Regions from separate parts of the Paenibacillus sp. FSL H7-0737 genome, predicted to be linked through region 1. Evidence: a T-box and tRNA genes for the amino acid it is inferred to sense, from the RefSeq annotation. Region 1 holds a T-box; the other holds one or more tRNA genes.
The links. A T-box is a leader RNA that pairs with one kind of tRNA and senses whether it is charged. The one in region 1 lies ahead of pheS (phenylalanine--tRNA ligase subunit alpha), so its partner is inferred to be a tRNA-Phe.
Positions count from the first base shown of each region.

Region 1 (3,405 bases):
TCTTGATGACATTGCTGGCTACGACAAGATCTGGTGTGGTAGCAGCGGGAAGGTTATAGGTGACGATGGGCAAAGCTAATTTTAATGAGGTATCTTCTGCAGCAAACTGCAGAGTCATATTGTCTGTCTTCATATAAGAGGGAATTTCCGTCATGTAGTAGATCGTCTTTTTTTCCTGTGGCTGTACTTTGTAGTTGCTGCTCGCATCATCAAGCGTTAATTCAAATACAGATCCTCCTGCAGATGCGAGGTATCCCTTAAGTCCAGGATCACTTAGCACTTTGGTTCCTTGATTGGTTAAGCTCACACCTACTTTGGCGTATACCTTACCGTTATATTTGTAAATTTGCAGACTTTCCGTTTTGGTTGTTAGGGGCTGATTATTCAAGGTTATCTTTTTACTTTGGCCTCTAGCGACCGCTTGTGAAAAAGCAACAGGCATGGTGAAGGTCCCCAGCTTTTTTTGATAATCGGTACTGCTGAAATCCCAACCGAATACTGAAATCTTCACTCCATTTAAAGATGTGGATTTACCAACGTTTGCGTAATAGGTTACGGATTGACTGCTTTTGGAGGGGATAGATTTGATGGTTGCACTGCTGGTTACTGGGCTTCCTTGGATAACGGTTCCTCCGGCAGTAGTTACTTTAGAGAAATAGTCCACAAGATTAATGCTGCTTCCGCTCCCATTGTTATAGCTGAGGGTGTATGTAAGAATATTGCCGCCATCCTGAGTCAAAAAGCCAACATCGGTCAGCTTCACACTAAAGTTACTCTTTAAAGCTATAGAGCCGAGTTTATCCAGAGTGGATACAGTGGTGGCAGTTGCTGTTTTGGTGGATGAAGTAGTCGTTGATGCCGCGTATGCTCCATACGCTGAAGCTTGACTCAGAACTGCTGCGCTAAGTATGATCACAGCTACTTTTGTTCTTCGTGCATGCATGTAATTCCCTCCCGGTATGAAAGTCCTTGTATTATGAAGGTGATTTATGATTGAGTACAACCATGCCTTCTTAATAATGGAAATTATCAAGCTCCGCTGAACGTTAGCTGAAAAAAAGTCCTCAAAATGGCTCTGAACCTTAAAGCCAGCTTAAAGGCAGATAAAAATTGCCCTAATTATGCTTGAACTTGTCAAAACGACAGATTTTGCATATAATAAACAGACATATCTCTTGCATAAAAGAGATACCTGACAATTAGATTGAATTGTGAAATGCAGTGATGGAGAAGAGTACACAGTGCCTGACTTACAGGGAGGAGACGCCGGTGATTGAGAGCGTTTCTAGGATACAGAGCTGTCGAAGTTCACTCCGGAGCAGTTCCTTGAATTCCTTAAGATTGCCTTGTAAGGAAGCGTAGGGGAAACCGGTCACAGACCGTTATTTCTGTATAAAGTGAGATAGGTATCTGTCCAGCCAAAAGAGGGAATGAAGCTCTTAAGGGGAACAGATCAGCTTGTCTAACAAGGGTGGTACCACGGTCTTTTCGTCCCTTACCGGGAGGAAAGGCCTTTTTTTGTTGAACTAGACAATGATTGAAGGGGGCTGTACACGGCCATGAAAGAGAAGTTGGAAGCATTGAAGGTTGAGGCGCTGGCTAAGTTGCAGGAGGTTATGGATCCACAGGTTTTGAATGACCTAAGAGTGAAATATCTCGGTAAAAAAGGCGAGCTTACAGAAGTTCTACGTGGTATGGGAGGACTTAGTGCTGAGGAGCGTCCGGTTATCGGGCAAGTAGCGAATCAGGTGCGTAGTGCCATTGAGGAGATTATTGGAGCGAAGCAAGAGGCTTTTCAACAGCAAGAGACTCAGCAACGTCTGCAGGCTGAAAAAGTAGACGTAACCCTGCCAGGTCGCCGCATGCAGCAAGGGGGCGTTCACCCGCTTAGCAGAGTGGTTCAGGAAATTGAGGATATTTTCATTGGTATGGGCTACCGTGTGGCTGAAGGTCCGGAAGTGGAGACCGATTATTATAACTTTGAAGCCCTAAATCTGCCTAAAAATCACCCGGCACGCGATATGCAGGATTCCTTTTATTTAACGGATGACCTGCTTATGCGTACTCAAACGTCTCCGGTACAAATTCGTACTATGCAGGCTATGAACGGTGAAGTTCCAGTTAAAATCATTTGCCCGGGTAAAGTATTCCGCCGCGATGATGACGATGCAACGCATTCCTTCCAGTTCCATCAAATTGAAGGTTTGGTTATCGGAAGCAACATTCGGATGAGTGATCTGAAAGGTACCTTGCAGCAATTCGTACAAGAGATGTTTGGCCCGAATACAGACATTCGTCTTCGTCCGAGCTTCTTCCCATTCACCGAGCCAAGCGTTGAAGTGGATGTAAGCTGCTTCAAATGTGGCGGCGATGGCTGCAGACTGTGCAAGCAAAGCGGATGGTTAGAAATCCTTGGCGCCGGCATGGTGCATCCAAATGTTCTGAAAATGGGTGGCTATGATCCTGCTAAGTATAGCGGCTTCGCATTTGGTATGGGTGTTGAGCGGATTGCTATGCTTAAATACGGCATAGATGACATCCGTCATTTCTATAACAACGATATGAGTTTTGTAAAGCAGTTCAAGGGCGTTTAGATTTTTGGTGGGCGAGCTGGCTGGCGGGTTAGGAGTAAGTAGCAATTGGGTTACTGATCTTGCTTAATAAAAGACTATTAATAGAAGGAACGGAGAGGAATTTTGGAACTGTAGAAGCGCCAGCGTTCGCCTTTATCCTCGGATTTCTACCGCGAGAAGCGGTTCTAATCAGGAAATCTGAGGATAACAGCGATCGGAAGTCCAATATTTTTCGTAGTGACTGCTATAAATAGGACGGGTATGAAGCTTTCATCGAGTAATCCTAAATTGTACTACTCCCACAGGAAGCAGATCGAACGGCAAGTAGATAAATACATCTGAAACATAAAGGAAGTGAGCGGACATGAAAGTATCAACCGGATGGTTGGCTGATTATACATCGATTGAAGGAGTAACCGCCGAAAAGCTAGCGGAGAAGATTACCGCTGCCGGCATTGAAATTGACGGAGTAGAGCGCCGCAATAAAGGGATTTCCGGCATCGTAACCGGCTATGTGAAATCGAAAGAAAAGCATCCTGATGCGGATAAGCTGAACGTATGTATCGTGGATGCAGGTCAAGGTGAAGATCTGCAAATCGTCTGTGGCGCAAAGAATGTAGCTGCGGGACAAACCGTTCCTGTAGCTCTTGTTGGCGCTAAGCTGCCAGGGCTGGATATCAAAAAAGCGAAGCTGCGCGGGGTATTATCACAAGGGATGATCTGCTCGGCTAAAGAATTGGGACTCAATGATAAATTGCTTCCTAAAGAGCAGCAAGAAGGAATTCTTGTACTTCCTGAAGGTACAGAGATCGGTCAAGATATTTCAAAGCTG
Region 1 is NZ_CP009279.1:1,819,759-1,823,163, forward strand. Features, by position in the region: gene H70737_RS07885 (hypothetical protein) at 1-943, opposite strand, end outside; T-box leader at 1,213-1,499, shown strand; gene pheS (phenylalanine--tRNA ligase subunit alpha) at 1,560-2,594, shown strand; gene pheT (phenylalanine--tRNA ligase subunit beta) at 2,938-3,405, shown strand, end outside.

Region 2 (3,405 bases), 1.7 Mb from region 1:
AGCCAGGAGAAGGTGCCCGTACCGCAAACCGACACAGGTAGGCGAGAAGAGAATTCTAAGGCGCGCGGAAGAACTCTCGTTAAGGAACTCGGCAAAATGACCCCGTAACTTCGGGAGAAGGGGTGCCCCGGTAGTGTGAATAGCACGAGGGGGCCGCAGTGAAAAGGCCCAAGCGACTGTTTAGCAAAAACACAGGTCTGTGCGAAGCCGCAAGGCGAAGTATACGGGCTGACGCCTGCCCGGTGCTGGAAGGTTAAGGGGAGTGGTTAGGGGTAACCCGAAGCTATGAACCGAAGCCCCAGTAAACGGCGGCCGTAACTATAACGGTCCTAAGGTAGCGAAATTCCTTGTCAGGTAAATTCTGACCCGCACGAATGGCGTAACGACTTGGGCGCTGTCTCAACGAGAGATCCGGTGAAATTTTAATACCTGTGAAGATGCAGGTTACCCGCGACAAGACGGAAAGACCCCATGGAGCTTTACTGCAGCTTGATATTGAATTTGGGTACGATCTGTACAGGATAGGTGGGAGCCGTAGAAATCGGAGCGCAAGCTTCGGTGGAGGCGCCGTTGGGATACCACCCTGATCGTATCTAGGTTCTAACCTAGTACCCTAATCGGGTACGGGGACCGTGTCAGGCGGGCAGTTTGACTGGGGCGGTCGCCTCCTAAAGAGTAACGGAGGCGTTCCAAGGTTCCCTCAGAATGGTTGGAAATCATTCGAAGAGTGCAAAGGCATAAGGGAGCTTGACTGCGAGACCTACAAGTCGAGCAGGGACGAAAGTCGGACTTAGTGATCCGGTGGTACCGCATGGAAGGGCCATCGCTCAACGGATAAAAGCTACCCTGGGGATAACAGGCTTATCTCCCCCAAGAGTCCACATCGACGGGGAGGTTTGGCACCTCGATGTCGGCTCATCGCATCCTGGGGCTGAAGTAGGTCCCAAGGGTTGGGCTGTTCGCCCATTAAAGCGGTACGCGAGCTGGGTTCAGAACGTCGTGAGACAGTTCGGTCCCTATCTGTCGTGGGCGCAGGAAATTTGAGAGGAGCTGTCCTTAGTACGAGAGGACCGGGATGGACGTACCGCTGGTGCACCAGTTGTTTCGCCAGAAGCATGGCTGGGTAGCTACGTACGGACGGGATAAGCGCTGAAAGCATCTAAGCGTGAAGCCCCCCTCAAGATGAGATTTCCCAATTAGTAAGACCCCTTGAAGACGACGAGGTAGATAGGTTGGAGGTGGAAGTGCAGTAATGCATGGAGCTGACCAATACTAATCGGTCGAGGGCTTATCCTATACTTAAGACGCAAATTCAATTCGGATTCAGTTTTCAGGGAGTCAAATTCCTGTTTGGATTGCTGTGGTACTGATATCGTTTGGAGAGATACCCAAGTGGCTATAAGGGGACCCTCTGCTAAGGGGTTAGACTGCGTAAGCGGTGCGTGGGTTCGAATCCCACTCTCTCCGCCATTTTCAATCCATAGCATTTCTAATTATTGTGGCGGTGTAGCTCAGCTGGCTAGAGCGTACGGTTCATACCCGTGAGGTCGGGGGTTCGATCCCCTTCGCCGCTACCATAATACCTGGAGGCTTAGCTCAGCTGGGAGAGCATCTGCCTTACAAGCAGAGGGTCGGGGGTTCGATCCCCTCAGCCTCCACCATTATTACTTTTTAAGAAATACTTTTTACACCGTGCCGGTGTAGCTCAACTGGTAGAGCAACTGACTTGTAATCAGTAGGTTGGGGGTTCAAGTCCTCTCGCCGGCACCATTATTATCAATGCGGAACCGTGGTGTAGTTGGCCTAACATGCCTGCCTGTCACGCAGGAGATCGCGAGTTCGAATCTCGTCGGTTCCGCCATTTTTTTCCACAAGACAAGGGTGGGAAGTATAATACTACCACTTTATTTTTATGTCAATTTAATATGGCTCGATAGCTCAGTCGGTAGAGCAGAGGACTGAAAATCCTCGTGTCGGCGGTTCGAATCCGTCTCGAGCCACTTTTCCCTGGGGGATTAGCGAAGTGGCCAAACGCATCAGACTGTAAATCTGCTCACGTACGTGTTCGGTGGTTCGAATCCATCATCCCCCACCATTTATGAGCCATTAGCTCAGTTGGTAGAGCACCTGACTTTTAATCAGGGTGTCGAAGGTTCGAGTCCTTCATGGCTCATCCCAAACAGAAAGTCATCACCTTATGGTGGTGGCTTTTTTTGTGTTTTATGGTTGTATTATAGTAGCGCGCTACTGTAGCGATTAACATAATATAAGAGAATATGCTAAAATAGGCGAAAAGAGCAAAAGTGGTGGAGCATGGTGACTATGGATAGTGAGACATTGCGGAAAAAATTAGAGCAGCTCACCGGAAAGAGAACCGGAATCAAGCAGTTAGGGAGGCAGCATTCAGCTTCTCTTTTTAGCATGGGATTAGAAGGACAGGATCAGCTGGTAATCCATGAGGGTCATCTCTGGGCACCTTTGTATGAGAGTGACGGACGTATAACCGCTGTCTGGGTAGAAATGGAGGGGCTCACTTCTCTGGAAGTACAACTGGTCAACTATGCAGTTCGAAATTTTGCTATTGCACTTAAAGCAACAGGGCTTCGAGAAGAAGGTGAAGTGGAGGCGCGGCAGCTTGGCGCTTGGTTGAACACGGAGCTAGAGCAAGAGAAGAATGACACTGAAATTCCCGATGAGATCACCCTAAAGGGACGTCTGTTCGGAGATATGATTCCATTCCTCCTTAGTAGTGAGATTGCCCATAGTCCACAGATCTCTTATCGTTCACTGATGAAATTACTGCGTAGCTATTTTGAGAACGAAATTCTGCTCATTCCCCTTCAAGAGAAGGAATGGTTAATTTTAGCTCGTAAAGAATTACTTACGGGCGGGGATGATAAGGATGATGAAGAAGAGAGTGTAGATGATCTTCTAGCACAGACTAGTATGGGGTTACATGAGCTGATAGCTAGTGAATGGGTAGGAGTATTCCATTTGGCAGTAGCTCCGGCTATAGTCCCTGTTAAGGGATTGACTGGATCTGTAGCTTTGCTCAGGGAGACGATTGTACTCGGTCGTATTTTTCAAGTAGGAGAGTATATTCATTTACCTTGGGAACTGCATTTGGAACGTCTGGTTAACAGCATTCCTGATGTACGCCGCAAACAGTTGCTTGGACAAATTGGTGACTACTCCTCTGTACTATCAGATAAAGAAATGCTGCTGACTTTGGAGACCTTTTTTGAGATGGACTGTAATGTAAGTGAAACCGCCAAGAAGTTGTATATCCATCGAAATACGCTGCTTTACCGTCTGGATAAGATAAAACAAGAGACCGGAGCAGATGTACGAAGCTTTGGGGACGCTGCTATTGTTAAGCTTACTATGCTTTTGTATAAAGTGACG
Region 2 is NZ_CP009279.1:152,965-156,369, forward strand. Features, by position in the region: rRNA gene H70737_RS00720 (23S ribosomal RNA) at 1-1,296, shown strand, start outside; tRNA gene H70737_RS00725 (tRNA-Ser) at 1,379-1,470, shown strand; tRNA gene H70737_RS00730 (tRNA-Met) at 1,501-1,577, shown strand; tRNA gene H70737_RS00735 (tRNA-Val) at 1,586-1,661, shown strand; tRNA gene H70737_RS00740 (tRNA-Thr) at 1,695-1,770, shown strand; tRNA gene H70737_RS00745 (tRNA-Asp) at 1,784-1,861, shown strand; tRNA gene H70737_RS00750 (tRNA-Phe) at 1,928-2,000, shown strand; tRNA gene H70737_RS00755 (tRNA-Tyr) at 2,010-2,095, shown strand; tRNA gene H70737_RS00760 (tRNA-Lys) at 2,101-2,173, shown strand; gene H70737_RS00765 (PucR family transcriptional regulator) at 2,323-3,405, shown strand, end outside.
Region 2: it has a tRNA-Phe gene. The T-box ahead of pheS (phenylalanine--tRNA ligase subunit alpha) is inferred to sense a tRNA for this amino acid. The anticodon was not compared.